DNA from 3 places in the Paenibacillus sp. GCM10027626 genome. Region 2 is predicted to be linked to each of the others. Evidence: riboswitches for the same ligand, from Rfam matches in the RefSeq annotation. Region 2 holds a riboswitch; each other region holds the start of a gene.

Region 1 (7,358 bases), on a different contig from region 2:
AGCGACAGCTACAGCCTGTACGTATATCAACATCGTGCCCAAGAACCCTGTCCCGATCATTGACTGTCCGAAAGAAGTAATTGAAAATCATCCGGTTCCGGACAATCTGTTCAAATCAAACCGGAGCTATAGTCCACTTCAAGGCCGTACGATCGATCATAGCCGCGATGAATGGACAAACAAGAAATCATTTTACAAGAATGGCACAGATAAGAATATCGTCGAAATTGTATCGCTTCACGTTTATGACAATACCGGTTTGAAATCGCTTGAGCCGGCCACCTGTCAAATCGTGGTGAAACCGGACTTGCCGCCGATCGCCAAGCTGGACGTGCCCAAGCTGGCCATACGTAATGAGCCAACCGTTATTTTGAACAAATCGTACAGTCCGGACGGCGATGAAATCGTTAAGGCTGAATACAAGTATAAGTACGATGCGAAAAACAACGGCTTTGCCGATGACAACTGGAAAACGATTGACGGCACGCTGGAAAGCCTCACTATCAATCCGGATAAGGTCGGGAAGTATTTATTCTATGTGAAGGTAACGGAAGCGTATGGACAAAGCGGCGATACCGCCAAAACGTCGGAAGCGATATTGACGATGGATGTGGTCAATAATGCGCCGGAGGTGTCCTTTGAGGTAGAAGGGAAAAATCTGCAGCCGGATTTGAATGCATCGACAACGATCCGGACAGATACGATGATGGGCTGGCCAGTCTACGTACCGAATACCACGGAACAAGTATTTCGCAAAAATGACCTTTGGACAACGAACGGCGGAGGCAGCTTGGCAGCTGGCAGTGGACAAAATTTTGGTGATAACCGATTCCGAACCGCCTCCTCGCTCATCTTTGGAGGAAATGGAAGTTATGCGTGGTATATGCCACCACAGCAGGATTTAGGTTTTGGCGCAAATAATCTTTCACCATGGCGGTCAATGACGACATTGGATGAGAATCAGCTTTTGCTCGATGTGAACAACCGTCCTTTCTATGTGTCCACATATTCGGATTATAAAGTACGGTCGAACAAAAAGTTGGTCTACTTTCACCAAAGGGATACATCCGGCAGCTTCCCTAACGTTAAGCGTAATATACGCATCTATGCGCTTGATCCAACCAAGCTTTCACCAGTAGAAATGTATTCTGAAGGTTGGGGGCTATTATACCGATATAAAAATGGCAGTCCATATGCTTTCACCATTGCCGATTGGTATAGTGCAACCGATCAACAATGGGAAGTGGCAGGCAGATATATTTATGTAGGATCTCGACCTGAATCCGGTGATACTACCAAATCGACGATTACTGTCTATGATGCATTTACAGGTAAAAAAATTAAAGAAGCCGAAATGCCTTTCTGGACTTTTATCGGTGCACGAGGCGATAAACTCCTTATGGGCATATCTAGTTGGGGGAGCAAGGTTGGCGAAGAGTTTGGAACGTACTATGAAGTGTCCCCTGACCTAAGTGTGAAGAAGCTAACGGGCTGGACGGTTCCGGCGCCGCGAGCAAGTTTCGTCAGTCCAAGTAACAGCCCATACATGATTCTTGAACCTATGTATTTTGATCCGCAAGGGAATTCTTATGTATATGGTGGATTCAGGACGGGGAATAACCATTCCTATTACGATCTTAATGTGACTAAATATGACGTAAACATGAATATGGTCTGGCGGCGTTATTTGACCGATCCACAAGTGTGGACAGCGCCTTTCTCTGGCGGTGCGCCTGGACTCGTCGGTCAGTACAGTACCTTGTACTACCCGAAAATGGAGATCAATACTTTTGCCGGGGAGCTAACTGTTCCTGTTTATGAAGGCCATCCGAACGACCCATATATGTCGTCGGAGAGCTTATATGCGCTTGATATGAAGACGGGAGCAATTAAACGCTATTATGATGGCCGTGGATCTTCAGGGACAGGCATGAATAAACTGGAAGAGCATCGGATTTCATGGGATGGCTCGATGAAGCGCCCGCTGCGCCAGACGACTGCCGAAGGCTATTCGCTGGAAACGAAAGACTGGATAGGTGCATCGGGTTGTACATGGGTTGTTCGAGACAGCCAGGATCAGGAGATCATGCAAAAATCGGGCTGTTTTCCGTACACAACCTATTACCAAGATGGATTTATGATTTCGTTACAAGAGTATTTTCAGGATTCAAGCAATTTATATATGTTCACTGTCCGCGGGAAACCATCAACTGCGCCGCTTGTCAGGCAGATGCACACCAACGGCCAGTTCATGTCGAATATCACGTTATCTGATGCGGAAATGAAATATAGCTTCCGGATGGAGAATATTGATTTCGACAATGAAGTGACGGGGCTTTCCTTCCGGATGAAGGATACAAAAAATCGTTATGCAGTCGAATCGGACGGCCACTCCTTTGAGCTAGTGAAGTATGTGGGTGGTGTACGTACTGTGCTGAAAGCAAGCAACTATCCCTTCCAATCGGACAAAAGCTATGCGGTGCGGATCAAGACGGTCGGCAAGCAGATCGATGTCATTTTGAATAACATTCCGGTGATAAGTGTGACGGACGGCAGCTTTAAAGAAGGCAAATTCGGTTATTTTTCTAACAAAGCCTATGTTTACTTTAGCGCCTTTACGTACAAGCCGGTTAAAGAAATCATCGAATGGTCGGACAGCTTCGCCATTTGGGATGAAGGGACGGCCACAGCAGAGGTTGCCTATAAGAACATTGAGTTTCTTGATCCGGAGAACGATCCGAAGGCTGGCTCTTACAACTGGACAATTGAGCATACGCCGCGCTTTATTAACAATCAGGGAGTATCGGCCAAACACAGCAAAACATTCAGCTCGGAGCAGCTCACCTTCGATAAAGTCGGGGACTACATCGTGACGCTGCAGGCGAAGGATGATCCGCATCCGAATTATCGTTATCCGGATATGACTTTTGATGAATACCGCAAGCTGTCGAATGCCTTTAAGAAAAAGGTGACGGTTCACCGCAGGCCGGTTTCGCAGTTTACTGTGAAGCAGGCGGCGGATGGGAAAGTCATTTGGACGGATACAAGCTATGATCCGGATCGCTATGAAAGTATCTACAAATATTCGGCCGAGAACACGGGCATTGATTACAAAGCAACGCGCGGCATTTTGGAGCGAAAATATTACTATATGAGCCCATCGGGAACGATTGTAGAAGAAAAGCTGGTTGCGCCACAAGAAAAAGGTCTGTATGAAATCGGCATGGCTGTCAAAGACGAATATAACGCTTGGTCAGATTATACGGTCGTCTCGCTGGATGTCGCTAAAACAGCGACACCGAATACACCGCCAGTTCCAGGCTTCACGACAAGCTATATCAATACGTACCGCAATGTACCAATCACAATCAATTCAACCGCCTACGATAAAGAGGACGGTGGACGTGAGAACTTGCCGCATGAATACTACATCCGCAATGTAACGACGGGCGGCGGCGAAACGCTGCAGAGCACATCGCGGACGAGTTGGACGAAGACGTTCAATACGCTGGGAACGTTCAATATTCGGCAAAGGGTACAGGATTCTGCCGGCGCTGAGGCACAGTTCAGCCGCCAAGTGAATATTGTAAACCGCTTGCCGGTCGCACAGATTCTTGTTCCGGACAGCAACGATCAGAACAAGCCAACCAAGCTGAAGGAGCTGCGGCCGGAATTTAAATGGAGCTATTACGATACCGATGGCGATCCGCAAACACGCTTCCAGCTCAGAATTTACAAATATGGCGGCGTGCAGCTGCTGGACACTGATGTTCGGCCGGGCAGCGGCAGAGCTTGGCGACCGGCGGTTGATCTGCCGGAAAAAGTTAATCTGTATGTAATGGTGCGCGTTTTTGATGGCTATGATTGGGGCGTGTGGAGCGATCCGAAATTCTTTTATATTGAAACGAATCAGCCGCCAACTGCTGATTTTGATTGGCAGCCGAAGCCGGTTTATGAAGGGGATACAATTACACTGCGCGCAAATGCCGATGATGCCGACCGCGACCGGTTGACAATGCGTTACCGGATCGTCGATCCATCCGGAAAATCAAGCGATTTTAATTATGAGGCGGATCATCCATATAGTATTAATGAACCGGAAATAAACGCTGCTAAGCCGGGTCAATACAGTGTTGAGCTGATAGTGTCGGATGGAAAGGCTGATCCGGTCATTGTGCAGAAGACGATTCAGGTGCTTCCGTTAACAGTTAGCGGTGAAGTAAAGCATACGGAATTATGGGATGAGCGGCGCAAGGCAAGCAATAAGAAAATTAGCGGCAATGAGGAACAACCGCGAAGCTATGATATGTTTTGGGCAGGAGAAAAGTTTGTTTTGTATGCAGGAACGACAAAGACAGCTGGAGCTACTAAAGCCACTCGTGTCGAAGTGAAGATGGGGGAATATTCGACCCGCCTGATCGCTGCAGATACGTCTGCTTCCCAATGGAAAGGGGAGCTGTGGGATAAGCAATTCGAGCAGCTTAGCGATGGTCCGCTGACGTTTACATTTATTGCGTACTACAGCAACGGTATAGTCAAACAGACAACAGCAACGATTCAAATTGCCGGCAATGTAAATGCAATTGCAGGCGTCCATCGCAGGCAATAGCGGGATTTGCCAGAAGAGAGTTGACAAAACGGAAGGAGGAGGGGTATAGTCTTACACAGGAAATCCACTAGGGGCGCCCGTATGGGCTGAGATAAGGCAGCAGTGCCTTGGTCCCTTAGAACCTGATCTGGGTCATGCCAGCGTAGGAAAGTGGGAATGTGAATGCGACATTAGCAATGCGACTGCTGATAGGCGTGGGGTAAGCTGTATAGCTCTGGCCGCAGCAGGCTGCCTGTTATTGCTAATGTGCCCGGAATAGCGTGGCGGCTTATGCTGCTGCAGCATATTCGGGAATGTCCGCGTATACAGACCGCTCCTTCGCCGGAACGGTCTTTTTTGTTCTGGCGAGCAGCGTCTCTTCTATGACAATGGCAGCATGTTGTTTTTTGATGCCATGGACTTGCGCAGCCGTTTCTATTTTGACTATTATGAGCGCCTCCTAGTGATTTTCGAATTGAAACTCTAGGAGGTTTTTTTATGCCAATATTAACAACGCCATTGCCAGGCAGCCGCAAAGTATATGTAGAGGGAAGCCGTCCGGATGTGCAAGTGCCGATGCGGGAGATTGGCTTGACGCCTTCAAACCAAAAAGGAATCGAAGTGGAAAATGAGCCGGTTCGCGTATATGATGCGAGCGGTCCATATACGGATCAAGAGTCTGTCATCGATGTTCGCCGTGGATTGCCGGAGCTGCGCCGCGGCTGGATTGAGGAGCGAGCGGATGTAGAGCGCTATGAGGGGCGCGCCATCAAGCCGCAGGATAATGGCTTCAGTACGGCGCAATCGGCAGCGCAGCGGGGAGCCGAGGTGTTTCCGGGGAATGGGCGCCGTCCGCTGCGCGCTAAGGAAGGGCGGAATGTCACGCAGCTGCACTATGCGCGGAAGGGGATCATCACGCCTGAGATGGAATTTATCGCGATCCGCGAAGGGATGACACCGGAGTTTGTGCGGGATGAGGTTGCAGCGGGCAGAGCGATTATTCCGGCAAATATTAACCATCCGGAAAGTGAGCCGATGATTATTGGGCGTCATTTTCATGTCAAAATTAATGCGAACATCGGCAACTCGGCCGTCGCCTCCTCGATTGAGGAGGAAGTAGAAAAAATGACCTGGGCGACCCGTTGGGGTGCGGATACGATCATGGATTTGTCCACAGGCAAAAATATTCATACGACGCGGGAATGGATTGTGCGAAATTCGCCGGTACCGGTAGGAACGGTTCCGATTTATCAGGCGCTTGAAAAGGTTAATGGCAAGGCGGAGGATTTAAGCTGGGAAGTTTTCCGCGATACATTGATCGAGCAGGCAGAGCAAGGGGTCGATTATTTTACGATTCATTCCGGCGTCCTGCTTAGGTACATACCGCTTACAGCGAAGCGGGTGACGGGGATCGTTTCGCGGGGCGGCTCGATTATGGCGGCGTGGTGTCTGGCGCATCATAAAGAGAATTTTTTGTATACCCATTTTGAAGAGATTTGTGAAATTATGAAGCGTTATGATGTGGCCTTTTCGTTAGGCGACGGTCTGCGCCCGGGCTCGATTGCCGATGCAAACGACGAAGCGCAGTTCGGCGAGCTGGACACGCTTGGCGAGCTGACGAAAATTGCCTGGAAGCATGATGTTCAGGTGATGATCGAAGGGCCGGGACATGTGCCGATGCATCTAATCAAGGAAAATATGGATCGCCAGCTGGAGGTTTGCCAGGAGGCACCGTTCTATACGCTGGGACCGCTGACGACAGATATTGCGCCGGGGTACGATCATATTACGTCCGCGATCGGGGCGGCGATGATCGGCTGGTTCGGGACGGCGATGCTGTGCTACGTAACGCCGAAGGAGCATCTGGGACTGCCGAATAAGGAAGACGTTAAAGAAGGCGTCATTACGTACAAAATCGCCGCGCATGCGGCAGATTTGGCCAAAGGCCATCCGCGTGCGCAGCAGCGCGATGATGCGCTTTCGAAGGCGAGATTTGAGTTCCGCTGGCGCGATCAGTTTCATTTGTCGCTTGATCCGGAACGGGCGATGTCCTACCACGATGAAACCTTGCCGACTGAAGCGGCGAAGACGGCTCATTTCTGCTCCATGTGCGGACCGAAGTTTTGCAGTATGCGCATCACGCAAGATATCCGCGACTATGCCGAGGAGAATGGGCTGGAGACGCGCGAGGCGATTGAAGCGGGGATGAAGGAAAAGTCTGAAGCTTTTAAAGCAGCGGGTAGTACGATTTATGGCACCTAATGACAATCGGTGGTCAGAGCGCTACTCCCGGCAGATTCGCTTTGCGCCGATAGGGCTGCAGGGCCAGGAGCGGCTGCAAGCGGCAACGGTACTGATCGTCGGGTGCGGCGCACTCGGCGCCTCCCTGGCCCAGCATATGGCGCGGGCAGGCATCGGTACGATTCGCATCGTTGACCGCGATTTTGTAGAGCCAAGCAATCTGCAGCGCCAGATGCTGTTTGATGAAGCTGACGCGCTGGCGATGCTGCCGAAGACGGTGGCTGCAGCGAATAAATTGCGCCAAATCAATAGCGAGGTCAGCATAGAGCCGCATGTCGCCAATGTGACGGCGGCCAATGTGTCCACGTTTGTCTCAGGTGCGGCCCTTGTGCTGGACGGAACAGACAATGCCGAGACGCGCTATGTGATGAGCGATGCTTGCTTCCAAGAAGGGATCCCGCTGTTTTATGGCGGGATTGCCGGAGCGCATGGCATGTGTGCAGCGCTTGTGCCGGGCGAAAGTGCATGC
Region 2 (7,358 bases):
GGAGACGATCCCTTCTTTGTTTGGAAAGATTTTGTTGCAAATCGCAGGGGTTCAGGAACGTGTGAAATCGGGTTTGTCTTTTTCAGATATGGTTGCTATGTTACGATATAAACTTGGTCATACATGCGATATAGAGGCGTTGTTGGAGAAAGAGCGCGGCATCCGGGAAGAAAAGGCTGAGCTATGGCGCGAGTTTCAATCGTGGAACAAAGAAGAGTCGGTGGAGCATGTGGTATCTGCCCCCACGAACGTGATCACAGATTTTGATGATTTGCTATTGTGGGAAAAGGGTGACGCGATTCATCCACTGCTGCTGGAAGCTCTTACGAAATTGAAGGATTATGTGAAAACGGAATTGGAAAGTGACCAGCAACAGTTTGCCCGTTTTCAAGAAATGAAAACAAATGAGAAAATCCGGTTGCTTGCTGCACGAAATCGATATTTTTATATTCATAAAAAAGCATGGGATGATATTATACAGCATTTTGATCACTCAAGATTGTCGAATGTCGTTCTTGCCATCCTTTCAATTAAAGCGCAAGAAGTGAACGTGAACAAGCTTTGCAAGGCTGTGTTGAATAATCGAGATTTGCTAAAAACATATCTTTTGTGATGGTTCGACCAGTCAAGTCTAGCCGTATTGGTTTGTAGATGACCGAAAAAATTCAATACTTTTGAACATGAGTTTAAACAATTATTACAAGGGGATGGCTGCATGTATCTCGATGATGACCAACGACTACCGAAACTTAAAGGGCGCGTATGGAATCATAACAGTTTTATAAAAGGAGGCTACTCGTGGGATCAAGCTTGGCAACAAACGCTAAATTTGACTTTTTGAAAAGCTTATGTTTTAATGATACTAATTTGCGGGGGGACTACTTTGTAGTTGAGAAGGTTAAAACCTGACCCTTTGAACCTGTTGGTTAAGACCAACGTAGGGAAGCGAATCATTACATCTTTCTATGTATATGGTTAGAGCGCTTTCTACGAATCGAGAGAGCGCTCTATTTTTATATTAACTGCAGTGTGCTGCTAAAACTGAATATGGCTTATCGTTTGCGGGGGGACTGTTCGCGGTTGAGAAGGTTAAAACCTGACCCTTTGAACCTGTTAGTTAAGACTGACGTAGGGAAGCAAATAACAATTGACCGTGTTATTTTACCCTTGTCAGAAATAGGACAAGGTTTTTTTATTTTATACATTTAACAGAATGGGAGTGGCAAGCATGAAAAAAGTATTAACGATTGCCGGTTCGGATTGCAGCGGAGGCGCTGGCATTCAAGCCGACTTAAAAACTTTCTCGGCTCATGGCGTTTTTGGCATGAGTGTCATTGCTTCAGTAGTAGCCGAAAATACGAGCCGCGTCATTGACATTCAGGATGTCAGGCCCGATATGATTGAAAAACAAATCGATGCTGTTTTCGAGGATATTGATGTAGATGCAGTGAAAATTGGTATGCTCTCACAGCCGGATTGCATGAATGCAGTTGCAGGAAGGCTCAAACAATACGCTCCCGCCAATGTTGTAATTGATCCTGTTATGTATGCGAAAAACGGCTGTCCGCTTATGAACCCCGACGCAATAGACACAATGATCCAAACGGTTATTCCGTTAGCTGACCTTCTTACTCCTAATATTCCAGAAGCAGAGAAAATCGCCGGCATACAAATTAACAATGTCGAAGATATGAAAAAATCGGCCGCAGCGATTTATAAAATGGGCTGTAAAAATGTCCTTGTAAAAGGCGGTCATGCTGCAGGAAACGCGCTGGATATCTTGTTCGACGGGGAACAATTTTATTCGTTCGACGCACAGCGTATAGAGACAAAAAATACGCATGGCACAGGCTGCACCTATTCATCCGCTATTGCATCCAACCTCGCATTGGGGTATGGATTACAGGAAGCGGTACATAGGGCGAAGGAATATATCACAATCGCTATTCAGCATTCCTTGTCCATCGGAAAGGGCAACGGCCCGACTCATCATTTTTATGAGCTTTACAACAATGGATTAAAGAAAGGGCCTGAGATCAATGGACAATAACTTAACCTTAAACATCAGCGGTTTATTGAGCAACGTCCGGCAAACCAAGCCTTTGGTTCACCATCTTACCAATTATGTGACAGTAAACGACTGCGCAAATGTTACGCTTGCAATCGGCGCTTCTCCCATCATGGCTGATGATATCGAGGAAGCGGCTGAAATTACTGCAATATCCTCCGCGCTTGTGTTGAATATAGGGACTTTAAATAAAAGAACAATAGAATCTATGCTTGCCGCGGGGGAAAAAGCAAATGAAATGAGCATACCCGTCGTTTTGGACCCGGTGGGCGCGGGCGCGTCGAATTTCCGCAATCAGACGGTTAGGATGATGCTCGAACGGCTGCAATTCAGCGTCATTCGCGGCAATATGTCTGAAATTCGTTATATCGCCGGACTCCAAGCAACAACGAAAGGAGTGGACGCTTCCGAAGCGGACTTGGAGAACAGTCTGCAAAGCGGCATAGATATTGCAAGCGGCTTGGCGGCTCAATATAACTGTACGGTCGCCATTACCGGAGAAACTGATATCGTATCCGATGGCAAAACAGTCATTTGTATTGAGAATGGGCATCCAATGCTCGGCTCCATAACCGGCACAGGATGTATGTGCACGTCCCTTATCGCTTCTTTCTGCGGCAGCACAGGGGATTACCGTATGGCGGCAGTCGCCGGTCTTTTGTGTACGGGGATTGCAGGGGAACATGCTTATGAAAATGCTGGTCAAAAAGGAAACGGCAGCTACCGTACAGCTCTCATAGATGAAATAAGCAAAATAAGCGCCCAAACGATACACAAAGGGGCTAAAGTATATGAAGCCTGAGCTGGATTACAGCCTTTATTTGGTTACGGACAGCAGCCTGATGAGTACGGATGCGTTGGAACAGGCAGTAGAACAAGCGATTTTAGGCGGGTGTACGCTGGTTCAATTACGTGAGAAGAAATTATCCTCATTGGATTTTTATCATACTGCAGTGAAAGTATTAGCGATTACTAATCATTTCAATATTCCACTCATCATCAATGACCGTGTGGACATCGCTTTGGCGGTAGGAGCTGACGGCGTACATATCGGACAAAGTGATTTGCCCGCTAAAATTGTGCGAAAAATCATTGGAGAGGACAAAATCCTCGGCGTATCCGCATCCAGTCTTGCGGAAGCTCTTCAAGCCGAGAAAGACGGTGCCGATTATCTCGGCGTTGGCGCTATGTTTGCGACAGGCACAAAAACAGACGCTGAACTGGTAGCTATGGAAGAATTAAGAGAAATAAGAAAGGCGATTCAATTGCCAGTCGTGGTGATTGGCGGCATAAACAAAAACACCATCCCCTTATTTTCGAATACAGGGATAGATGGAATTGCGGTGGTTTCCGCTGTCATTTCCGAGGACGATATAACACTCGCGGCTGCCAAGCTGAAGGGTTTGTTTCTGGGGATTGATTCCAAATTATAATAGGATAAGAGGGACCCGCATGAGCAGGTCCTTTTCTTTTGATGTATTCGACGACTACTAGAGGTTACTATTTTTCCCGGTCATCCCGAACGTATCCGCAATCAGCTCGTATGAGCGAATTCGCGCCTTCTCGTCATGGATCGGGCTATTGATGAGAATTTCACCAACGTTGTAGTCCGCCGCCATTCGAAGCAACTGTTCTTTCACTTGGGCAGGAGTGCCGACTACTCGTCGCTTTCGAGTTTGCCGGATGTGCATTAAATCCATTTCCGTATACGGATAAGCCGCGGCTGTTTGCACGGAAGGCAGAAATGGCATCTCCCTGCCAGTAGCAATGCCAAGGAACAATAAATCGCTGCTTTTTGCCAATCGGTCCGCTTCTTCTTCCGTATCGGCGCAAATGGCAATTGTGGCGATCATCGAGCGCGGTTGATCTTCCAGTACCGGGTTCGGCTCGAAATGCCCATTGTAATACTGGGTCGCCTCTTCGCCTCCCGGCGTACCGAAAAATTCTGCGAATGCATATGAAGTTCCCAGTTTTGCGGCAATCCTCGCACTTTCACCACTTGAACCGAGCAGCCAAATTTCCGGCGCCGTCGGAATGTCAGGGGAGGCCAACAACTTCTCGAATGGGTGGCCCACAGGCATCGCGTTATGGAAGTAACCGATAATATCCAGTACCTGTTGAGGATATTTGTTCACATCAACAAATTTATCCTGCTGCAACGCTTTCGTTGCAAGCGGCATGCCGCCCGGGGCGCGTCCCAAGCCAAGATCGATGCGTCCGGGATGGAGCGCCTCCAGCAGCCGGAAGTTTTCCGCAACTTTATACGCGCTGTAATGCGGGAGCATAATGCCGCCCGATCCGACGCGAATGCGTGACGTTGCGGCAGCCAGATGTGGGATCAGCACTTCCGGGCTGGAGAAAGCGAGCGCAGGCGTAGCATGATGTTCTGATATCCAGAAGCGGTAGTAACCAAGTGATTCTGCTGCCTGAACAAGACGGGTCGACTGTCGCAATCCGTCTGCGGCAGTCCCGCCCTCACTGACAAATACTTGATCCAGAACACCTAACTTGATCATCATGATTGACTCTCTTTTCCGGGAATCGCACAACCTTCGTCCGTACATACCGCACCTTCGGCAGAACCGCCGAGTACGGTTAGCGGGTGGTCTTCTTCCCACGCTTTTTGCAAGCCCTCCAAAAATACTTCACTCGGCTGTGCGCCGGATATGGCATATTTTCTGTTAATGACGAAGGACGGAACGCCCTTGACGCCGATCCGTCTGGCTTCCTCTTCATCAGCACGTACTTCATTCGCGTAGTCGCTGCTAGTCAGAACGCGGAGAGCTTCGTCGCGATCAAGGCCGATCTCCGCGGCCAAATCGGCTAAAGTGTCTTGATGGCCAATATGAAGCGTATCGGTAAAATGAGCTTTCAACAATCGTTCCGTCATCTCGGCGAGCTTTCCTTTCGTTGCGGCAAAATGCGTCAGACGGTGAGCGTCAAATGTGTTGGTCAGGATCGTGCGATCAAAATAATAGTCGAGCCCGAGCGCTTTTGCCTGCTGTGCAAGATTGTTTGTGTTGGCGATCGCTTGCTCGCGGCTCATGCCATATTTGGCAGCAAGCATGTCATATACGCTCGGATTGCCGTCTCGCTTTGCATTAGGATCGAGTTCAAAACTTTTAAATACAACTTCAACCGCTCCTTTGTTCGAAAACTGCTGCAGCGCGGCTTCGAACCGGCGTTTGCCGATATAACAGAAGGGGCATACAAAATCGGACCATATTTCAACTTTCAACACTTTCGCCTCCAATTTTTATCGGATAATGATGTGATTTGCTTTGCTTTGATATTTCCTTTTCAATCGGAATGATATAAGATTAGTTCAACACTTCGATTATTACAAGTACTACGTTTTTTGATAGGTAGTATGTTTTTTAGTACTAAAGGAATTCGAATATAGAAAGGGGTAATTATCATTTATGGCATCTATTGACGATACATGTATAGCATGTCCGATTACGTTGGCCCAAAACTTAATATCGGGAAAATGGAAAATAATAATTTTATGGCAATTGCGGGACGATGCCCGCAGATTCAGCGAGCTGCAGCGGGCGATCCCGGGCGTGACGCAATCGATGCTTACGCAGCAGCTCCGGGATCTGGAGAAGGGTGGTCTCATTCATCGCGAAGTGTACAGGCAAGTTCCGCCCAAGGTGGAATATACACTTACGCCGATCGCCCGGGAACTGCTGCCGGTGCTCGTCATGTTGGACGAATGGGGCGCGAAGTATGTGCGGAGCCAATCTGGATCGTAAGTACCGGGAGGAATATTAAGTACTTTTGGCAAGGACAACTTCATTTTAACACTTGCACGTGACGTAACGTCATGTTTTATCATATAGTTACCGGTAAACAGATGCGCAGCATACAAGGAGGAATGGGCATGACGGAAAAACGTGCGGCAAACAACGAAATAAACGCAGAGGAAGAATACGAATTGGTAACAACGCGGGTGATAAATGCATCCCTTGCTCTCGTTTACGAAGCCTGGACAAAACCCGAGCTTTTGGCACAGTGGTGGGGTCCGAACGGGTTTACGAACACTTTTCACGAATTTGATTTACGGCCGGGAGGGATATGGGAGTTTGTAATGCACGGACCAAACGGAGTCGATTATCCCAACAAAAGCGAATTTGTCGAAATTGGGCCTGAACGGATCGTGCTGCGGCATCTTTGCACACCCCATTTTCAGCTCACGGCAACCTTCGAGGATTTTGGCGGCAAAACCAGACTGACTTGGCGCCAGCTTTTCGAAAACGCTGCCGTATTCAACGCCATCAAGAAAATCGCATTACCAGCCAACGAGCAAAATCTTGACCGGCTCGAAGCGCAATTGCAGAAGATGTCCGTCTGAGAGCTTGTTTCCCTACGCTAATAACTACATAAAATGAAGTTAGTCGCTAGCCCATACTACTGCGCGGCATCATCACTACGCTGACGGTGGGGCTAACGAACCTGAGACACTCTATTGGCCAATAAATCGGCTTGCTCAGCGTGTAACGAACCAGACACACGTTAATGGAGGAAAAAAGGCGGGAAAGCGGCCAATTTTCGGTGAATAACGATCGGTAGATTCATTACAGTCCACAAGGCCCCATTTTGAGCCGAATAAGGTTTGTCAGGTTCGTTAGCGGGTTTGCCAGGGGCCACTAAAGTGTTTTCTTAGCCAAGTGGACACACGATCCGCTATTTTGTCGAATACCGACCAATTCAAAGGTTTCGCGGACAATAGGATCCGTTATTTGCTGGTTTTGCCGGGTTTTCGTAGCGTTTTGAGACCAATAACGGATCTAAGGTCCGGAGGAAGCCGTTTTGGCAGGTTTGTTCACAGATAACGGATCCACTGGTCCGCTCCGGTCCGCTTCCGTCCATGATGAACGAATGCTAACGGAAGTCAAGGCCGCTATTTTCGCAAATTCCACCGATCTGAAATTGTAACGGAACTGTGCGCCGCTATTTGCTGAGGAGGAGGCCGATTTCGCCCAAAAACGCCCCATTAAGATCGCTCACATCCGTTAGATTTAAAAATGCGGGGTTATTGGCGATATAACGTCTGTGGCCTCCGTTAGATGAAACGTGGCTCCCCCCCTTGACCTTCGATTGCCGGTAACACATGCCATAGGACGGCGTCAGCCGTTTCTTCTTCATCATCAAAAAGGAATTCTTTCTGAATGAATGGTGTATTTATGTTCATCTGCCCAAGCTACGAGGCCATTCCAGAAATCTTCGCAAGCGGAAATGATTCTCGCTCGTTCTGTCAAATCTCCAGACATGACTAGTCTGGCAA
Region 3 (7,358 bases), on a different contig from region 2:
CGCTGGATGTCCTGGTTCGTGAGGAGACGCTTAGCGGCGACAGCTTCCGCGAACTGCTTGCCGCAAACGAGGCTCTTCCTGTACAGGAAGCGGCGCAGGATATAATTTAATGACAAACTCGTGAATGTCTTGTGGCGATTACCGGACAAAGATGGCCATCTATAGCCCCCATACCGTAAAAAAGCTATAATAAGATCTAATGATGATAGCCGGCAAGGGCCAAGTGCCTGATGAGCAAGGCGGCATATGGGGGATGACAGTTGTGGCAATACGTAAAGTAGGCGTAATTGGCGCTGGTACGATGGGACAAGGAATCGCGGAAATGCTCGCTGCTAACGGGCTTGATGTATATTTGAACGAGGATACGCCTGAGCGGTTGCAAAATGGAATCCAGGCAATTGAGCACGGTTTGGACCGGCAGATCGAAAAATGGGCGCTGACGCAGTCCGAAAAAAAACTGATTATGAACCGGATTCATCCAGTTGAGCGCTTCTCGGCCATTCCGGAATGCGATATCGTGATCGAGACCGTGACGGAAAATATGGAGAGAAAAAGGGAAGTGTTTGCTCAGCTGGATAAACTGTGCGAGCCCGATGTTATACTTGCGAGCAATACGTCAACGCTGAGCTTGACGGAAATTGCCGGCTTCACTTCGCATCCTGAGCGGGTTATCGGGATGCACTTTGTCTATCCGGTCATAAAAACCAATTTGGTGGAAATTGTCCGCGGCTTAAAAACCTCGGAAAGCACATTTTCACGGACGAAGCATTTTGTCGAAGCGGTTATTCATAAAAAAAGTGTCATGGTCTTTGAATCGCCAGGCTTTGTCACGACAAGGCTGATTTGCCTCTATATTAACGAAGCGATGCATGTGCTGCAGGAAGGAGTGGCGTCGGCAGACGATATCGACAGTGCGATGCGCATCGGCTACTCTTTCCAGTACGGCCCTTTCGAGATGGCCGACCGCTTCGGGCTTGATTCAATCCTTGCCGCTTTGGAGCAAATGTTTCGCGAATACGGAGAGGTCAAATACCGCCCGTCAACCATTTTGAAAAAGATGGTGCGCGCTGGCCATTTGGGCGTAAAGAGCGGTATTGGCTTTTTTAACTATGATAAGGACGGGATCCGTATATGATTATTTTAGTAATGAACGCCGGGAGCTCGTCGCTCAAGTATCAGCTGTACAATATGAAGAATGAGACCGTGCTTGCGCAGGGGCGAGTGGAGCGGATCGGGATGGAATCCTCGATCGTATCGCATGAGCCTGCAGGAATGCCGGATGTCCGGCATGTCAGTGAAATTCTCGATCATAACACGGCTGTTAGACGGGTTATAGATCTGCTTACCCACCCCGAATACGGGAAGCTGAAGTCGATGGATGAAATAAAAGCAGTCGGCCACCGCGTCGTTCACGGCGGCGAAAGCTTTAAAGAATCCACCATTGTCAATGAAAAGGTCCAGCTGGAGATCCGCCAATTGTTCGATCTGGCGCCGCTCCATAATCCGGCAGCAATGATGGGAATTGCCGCTGTCGAAGCGAATATGCCGGGCGTGCCGCAAACGGTTGTATTCGATACCGCCTTTCATCAGACGATGCCGCGCAAAGCGTTTCTGTACCCGATTCCGATGGCGCTTTACAAAAGGCATAAAATACGGCGCTACGGCTTTCATGGCACTTCGCACGATTATGTAAGCCGTATAGCAGCCGAGCTGATCGGCAAGCCGCTTGCAGAGTTGAAAATGGTCACCTGCCATATTGGCAATGGCGCCAGCTGCGCAGCGATAAAGGATGGAAAGTCGTGCGATACCAGTATGGGGCTCACACCGCTTGAAGGGCTGATGATGGGTACGCGCAGCGGCGATCTTGATCCGGCGATAGTACCTTTCGCAATGTTCAAGGAAGAGCTGACCTTAAGCGATGTCAACTCGATGCTGAATAAGCATAGCGGCTTGCAGGCGATCAGCGGCATCAGCAGCGACATGCGGGAAATTACGGAAGCGATGGCTGAAGGGGACAAGCAGGCAACGCTCGCTTTTGATATGTACGTGTACCGGCTGCGCAAATATATCGGGGCGTATACCGCTGTTATGAACGGGCTAGATGCGCTCGTTTTTACGGCAGGGGTAGGTGAAAATTCTGCCATTGTACGCCAAGCGGTATGTGAGGAGCTGACATTTTTCGGCATTGAGCTGGACGTTGAGCGTAATGCGGTACATAGCAAAGAGGCCCGCAAAATTTCGACCGACGCCTCTCGTGTAGAGGTATGGGTTGTACCGACCAATGAGGAGCTTGTTATCGCCCAGGATACGTATCATTTAATGCTCAACAATCAAGCGAAGGGCTCGGCTGGGGCTGAGCCGCTACAAAACGGTTAAATTAGCGAAGGGTTGAGTGTATGAATGAAAAATGAAATGTGGAAGGCTTACGCCCGCGGCATGGCTGCGGCGATGAATAGCGGCAGTGTCGTTATTCCCGCCGGGCTGCTGCGCGCCTATCGGGGGATCGGCCTGTCTGATACAGAAATGATGCTGCTTGTTCAGCTGCTGATGTTCCGCCAATTGGAGCAGATCGACTTTCCCACGCCGGAGCAACTGGCCGAGCGATTGGGCATAACGGTGAGTGCCGCGCACCAGCTTATCGGCAGACTGCTTAAGGAGGGGCTGCTGGCCATCGACGAGCAGCTCGATCCGGTCACCGGCGTCCATTCCGAATGTTATAATTGGGATGGCTGGATATTACGCTCCGCAGAATGGATGTCGGATAATGCCAAGCAGTCGCTTAACCATGTCCGGCCAGATCGGCAGGCACGTGAGGAATCGGATGCCGATTTGCCGGCAGCGGATCTGTTTACAGTATTTGAACAGGAGTTCGGCCGCCCGTTATCACCGATGGAATGCGAGACAATCAGCGGCTGGCTTGATGAGGACCGCTATCCGGACGAACTGATTCGGTTTGCTTTGAAGGAGGCCGTCTTTGCCGGAAAGCTGCATTTCCGCTACATCGACCGCATTCTGATTGAATGGAGCCGCAATCGCGTTACGAATACGGATGAGGCGAAGGTGCATACGCGCAAATTCCGGACGGGAAGAAAAGGGGCGTCTTCATCATTCGATCGCCAATTCGAGCGAGAAAAAGAGTAGCTTTTTGCCCGGTTAGTGGTATAATGAAGCTTGCGACTAATTGAATATGACATGGGGAGCTGGGTAATGGCCGGCTGAGAGGGGATTCCAAAGCAAGAACAATCCCGACCCTTAGACCTGATCTGGATAATGCCAGCGTAGGAACTTAGCATCTAGCCGTGCTTTACCGGCTCTGTTTATGCAGACGCCGTAACAGGCGGTTTTTGTAGAGCAATGTTGTAGCGTCCTCCGGTCAGGAGGACGCTTTTTCTATGTATACAGGACAGATCAAGTCGCTTTAAATTTTTTGGTGCAGTCAGGAAGGGGAAGGCAATCGAGATGATGAACAGAAAAGGCAGCAAGGTACTGAACTTTGGAATTATGCTTGTCGTATTCATGCTGGTAATTGCCGGATGCGGGGCAAAAGCGGGCAATGAAGCGCCGGCAAATACAGGCAGCGGCACCGGGAACGGGCAGCAGCAGCCAAATGACGGAGAAGCCGGACAAGCCGAAAACAAACCGCTCACGAAGGTGAAGCTGGTGCTGGATTGGGCTCCGAATACTAATCATACCGGATTATATGTTGCCAGAGACAACGGCTTTTTCAAAAATCACGGGCTTGATGTGGAAATTATTTTGCCAGGGGATGCCGGATCGGACAAAATGGTCGCCACTGGAGCGGCCGAGTTTGGCGTAAGCTACCAGGAGGGCGTTACCCAAGCGAGAATTCAAGGCGTGCCTATCGTATCGCTTGCAGCAGTCATTCAGCACAATACGTCCGGATTCGCTTCGCCTGTGGAGAAAAACATTAAAACGCCAAAAGATTTTGAAGGCAAGACTTATGGCGGCTGGGGCTCCCCTGCCGAGGAAGCGATTATCGAATCACTGATGAGCGAGCAGGGCGCCGATGCCAGCAAGGTCACAAACGTTAGCATCGGGGATGTCGATTTCTTTACAGCGGTCAAACGCAATATCGACTTTGCCTGGATTTATTACGCCTGGACCGGTGTCGAGGCGGAGCTTCGCGGAGAAAAGCTGAACATGGTGTATTTGACAGACTATAGCGATAAGCTGGATTACTACACGCCTGTTCTGACCACAAGCGAGAAAATGATCGCCGATAATAAGGCGCTGGTTGAAGCTTTTGTCGCCGGGGCAGCCGAAGGCTATCAGTTTGCCATCGAGCATCCGGAAGACGCTGCCGAGGTGCTGATCAAAGCCGAACCGGACTTGAATGCCGACCTGGTGCGTGCCAGCCAGAAATGGCTCAGCCCGAAATATCAGGACGATGCGCCGCGCTGGGGCGAACAGAAGCGGGAAGTGTGGGAAAACTATGCCAAATGGATGCTCGACCACAAATTGCTTGAGCAGGAACTGGATGTAGACAAAGCGTTTACGAATGAATTTTTGCCGCAAGGATAAAGCGAACATTACAATAAGAGGAGCTGTTCACAGTGGCTAACACATTGCTAAGCATTCAGATTTTGCCGCAAACACCTGGCGGGGAAAGCTCGCTTCCTTATGTTGACCGGGCAATTGCGGTTATTAAAGCATCCGGGGTGCCTTACCGGGTAGCGCCGCTTGAGACGACGATGGAAGGTGAACTGGGCGAGCTGCTGCAGATTGTCCAGCGCATGAATGACGCAATGACTGAGATGGGCTGCCCTTCGGTCATTTCGCAAATCAAAGTGTATCACAACCCGAAAAATGGCGCTTCTATGGACCGGCTGCTGGAGAAATACCCGGATGGGAAATAAAAGATCCGTACTTAGCAAGGTATGGCCGCCGGCAGCGGTGCTCGCTTCGTTGATACTAATATGGCAAGCTGCGGTCGCTTTTTTTCGGCTGGACCCTTGGCTGCTGCCTGCGCCGTCGGCAATTGCGAAGGAATTTCTTGCGGTGGCCCCTCGGCTGTACGACCATGCTAGTACCACGATAAGTTTGACGCTGCTCGGCTTTGCAGCGGGATCGGCGGCGGGCTTCGTGCTCGCCGCTTTGCTGCATATGATTCCCGGAGCAAAAGCCGGCTTCTACCCTTTGCTTGTGTTGACGCAAAATGTGCCTGTCTTTGTGCTTATCGAGCTATTTGTCATTTGGTTCGGCTTTGGACTGCTGCCCAAAGTGCTTCTTTTAATGCTCGTATGTTTCTTTCCGGTTGCTGTCGCCATGCTGACAGGACTTACGCAAGCAGATCCAAAGCTGGTCATGTACATGAAGATGATAGGAGCAACCAGAAAGCAAATGTTTTGGCGGCTGGAGCTGCCTAATGCCATCAGTTACTTGTTCTCGGGATTGAAAATTGCTGCCACATACAGCGTAATCAGCGCAATCTACGTTGATACGATCGGATCGGGCAAAGGGCTCGGCGCTTTTATCCGGCTGGCGTCCAAGGGCTTCCAGACGAGCCGTGTATTCGTCGGCATCGTGACGATTGTTGCGATGAGCCTGTTGTTATTCGGTCTGATCGCCATACTGGAAAGACTATTTGTTCGCTGGCGGGCGCCGAAGCTGGAAGGGGAGTGAGGTTATGAGCAATGAACATAATGCTCTGGAAGTGCGGGGGCTGTCCAAGACATTCAACGGCGGCTCGCAAGCCAAGCAGGTGCTGAAGGATGTGTCGCTTTATGTGAAAACAGGGGAGTTCGTCTCGCTTATCGGTCCTTCCGGCAGCGGGAAGTCGACGCTCTTTCATCTTATCGGCGGACTTGAAAAACCGACGGCAGGCGAAATATTCATTGGCGGCCGCCGGATTGAGCCGCTTGAGCGCGGGTTAATCGCCTATATGCCGCAGCAGGCCTCCTTGATGCCTTGGCTCACTGTGGCGGGTAATATTGAGATGGCGCTGGAAATTGCCGGCATTCCGCGCGAGCAGGCGCGGGCGGCCACTCGGGAATGGCTGGATAAAGTCGGTCTGGGCGCGGAGGCGGATGCTTATCCGCATGCGTTGTCGGGAGGGATGCAGCAGCGGGTATCCTTTTTGCGGGCGCTGCTTTCGCCGCAGCCGCTGATGTGTCTGGATGAGCCGTTTGGCGCGCTGGATGCGCTGACTCGCTTGCATATGCAGAGATGGCTGCTGTCGCTATGGGAGGCAGATCGGCGTTCTGTACTTTTTATTACCCACAGCATTGAGGAAGCGCTGCTGCTGTCTGATCGGATTATCGTCCTTTCCCATGCGCCGGCTGGGGTCATTCGCGAAATTAACGTCCCGTTTGCACGGCCGCGCGAAGAAGAGCTGTGGACGGATCAGCTGTTCAATGAGCTGAAGCAGGAAATTTACAGCCTGCTGCAGCCGGTCGGCGCAGGCGGGGCAATAGGGGGGCCATTATGAGCGGACAGCGGATACTTTATGTTGATGCGCATTTGCATGTCGATTTGTATGAGCAGGCTGAGCGCGGCGCTTTGCTGGAGAACGCGGCGGCGGACGGTGTCACCGGCATCGTGGCTGTGTCTATGAACCTTTCTTCCAGTCGAGGGAATCAAGCGCTGGCAGAGCGGTATCCTGATCTGATTACGCCTGCCTATGGCTTTCATCCGGAGCAGCGGCTTCCTGATAAGGCAGAGCTTGCTGCGCTGCTGGATTGGATACGCGAGCGGCATGCGGCCGGAGAACGATTTGCCATTGGGGAAGTAGGTCTTCCTTATTATACGCGGACTGAAGCGGAAGCGAAGGGAGAAGAGTTCGACGAGTCCCCTTACCTAAATTTACTGTCGCAGTTTGTTCAGCTCGCGGCGGAGCTGGATTTGCCGATCGTGCTGCATGCTGTGTACGAGGATGCGGACAAGGCGCTTGATCTGCTGGAGCGCTACCAGGTGCGATATGCGCATTTTCATTGGTTCAAGGGGAGCGAAGCGACTGTCAGCCGAATGATGTCCAACGGCTATATGATCTCAATTACCCCCGATGTCGTGTACGAGGAGGAGATTCAACAGCTCGTCCGCCAATATCCGCTAGAGCTGCTCATGACGGAGACGGATGGACCGTGGCCGTTCGAGGGGCCTTTTGCCGGCAAAAGGACGGAACCGGGGATGGTCAAGCAGGTTGCCGCAGCTATTGCGGAATTGAAGGCAGTTGAGCATTCAGCCGCCGCAGAAGCGCTGCTGAACAATGCCTTGCGATTTTATCGCATATCATGAAGCTGCAGAAAAACCGCTGCAATAAAGGAGCTGTCTTGCCTAGTCGACGACTACGGTAAGACAGCTCTGTTTATTTTGCGGGCTAGATGAGGAATATCGCGGCA

Evidence for each region. A riboswitch is a leader RNA that binds a small molecule or an ion and turns the genes downstream of it on or off. The one in region 2 is predicted to bind thiamine pyrophosphate.
Region 1: it holds a riboswitch for thiamine pyrophosphate, as region 2 does, so the genes downstream of both, thiC (phosphomethylpyrimidine synthase ThiC) here and thiD (bifunctional hydroxymethylpyrimidine kinase/phosphomethylpyrimidine kinase) in region 2, are expected to answer to the same signal.
Region 3: it holds a riboswitch for thiamine pyrophosphate, as region 2 does, so the genes downstream of both, ACFQ0N_RS04680 (ABC transporter substrate-binding protein) here and thiD (bifunctional hydroxymethylpyrimidine kinase/phosphomethylpyrimidine kinase) in region 2, are expected to answer to the same signal.

What each region holds. Positions count from the first base shown of each region.
Region 1 is NZ_JBHTHC010000004.1:251,346-258,703, reverse strand. Features, by position in the region: gene ACFQ0N_RS10945 (hypothetical protein) at 1-4,609, shown strand, start outside; TPP riboswitch at 4,669-4,775, shown strand; gene thiC (phosphomethylpyrimidine synthase ThiC) at 5,087-6,850, shown strand; gene ACFQ0N_RS10935 (ThiF family adenylyltransferase) at 6,840-7,358, shown strand, end outside.
Region 2 is NZ_JBHTHC010000008.1:367,386-374,743, reverse strand. Features, by position in the region: gene ACFQ0N_RS18055 (hypothetical protein) at 1-613, shown strand, start outside; TPP riboswitch at 862-962, shown strand; TPP riboswitch at 1,054-1,153, shown strand; gene thiD (bifunctional hydroxymethylpyrimidine kinase/phosphomethylpyrimidine kinase) at 1,229-2,050, shown strand; gene thiM (hydroxyethylthiazole kinase) at 2,040-2,870, shown strand; gene thiE (thiamine phosphate synthase) at 2,860-3,501, shown strand; gene ACFQ0N_RS18035 (LLM class flavin-dependent oxidoreductase) at 3,559-4,584, opposite strand; gene ACFQ0N_RS18030 (DsbA family oxidoreductase) at 4,584-5,306, opposite strand; gene ACFQ0N_RS18025 (winged helix-turn-helix transcriptional regulator) at 5,491-5,826, shown strand; gene ACFQ0N_RS18020 (SRPBCC family protein) at 5,955-6,425, shown strand; gene ACFQ0N_RS18015 (ANT(4')-I family aminoglycoside nucleotidyltransferase) at 7,222-7,358, opposite strand, start outside.
Region 3 is NZ_JBHTHC010000002.1:189,619-196,976, forward strand. Features, by position in the region: gene ACFQ0N_RS04660 (AAA family ATPase) at 1-110, shown strand, start outside; gene ACFQ0N_RS04665 (3-hydroxyacyl-CoA dehydrogenase family protein) at 263-1,135, shown strand; gene ACFQ0N_RS04670 (acetate/propionate family kinase) at 1,132-2,376, shown strand; gene ACFQ0N_RS04675 (DnaD domain-containing protein) at 2,401-3,141, shown strand; TPP riboswitch at 3,184-3,302, shown strand; gene ACFQ0N_RS04680 (ABC transporter substrate-binding protein) at 3,463-4,542, shown strand; gene ACFQ0N_RS04685 (thiamine-binding protein) at 4,575-4,877, shown strand; gene ACFQ0N_RS04690 (ABC transporter permease) at 4,867-5,643, shown strand; gene ACFQ0N_RS04695 (ABC transporter ATP-binding protein) at 5,648-6,448, shown strand; gene ACFQ0N_RS04700 (TatD family hydrolase) at 6,445-7,254, shown strand; gene ACFQ0N_RS04705 (hypothetical protein) at 7,337-7,358, opposite strand, start outside.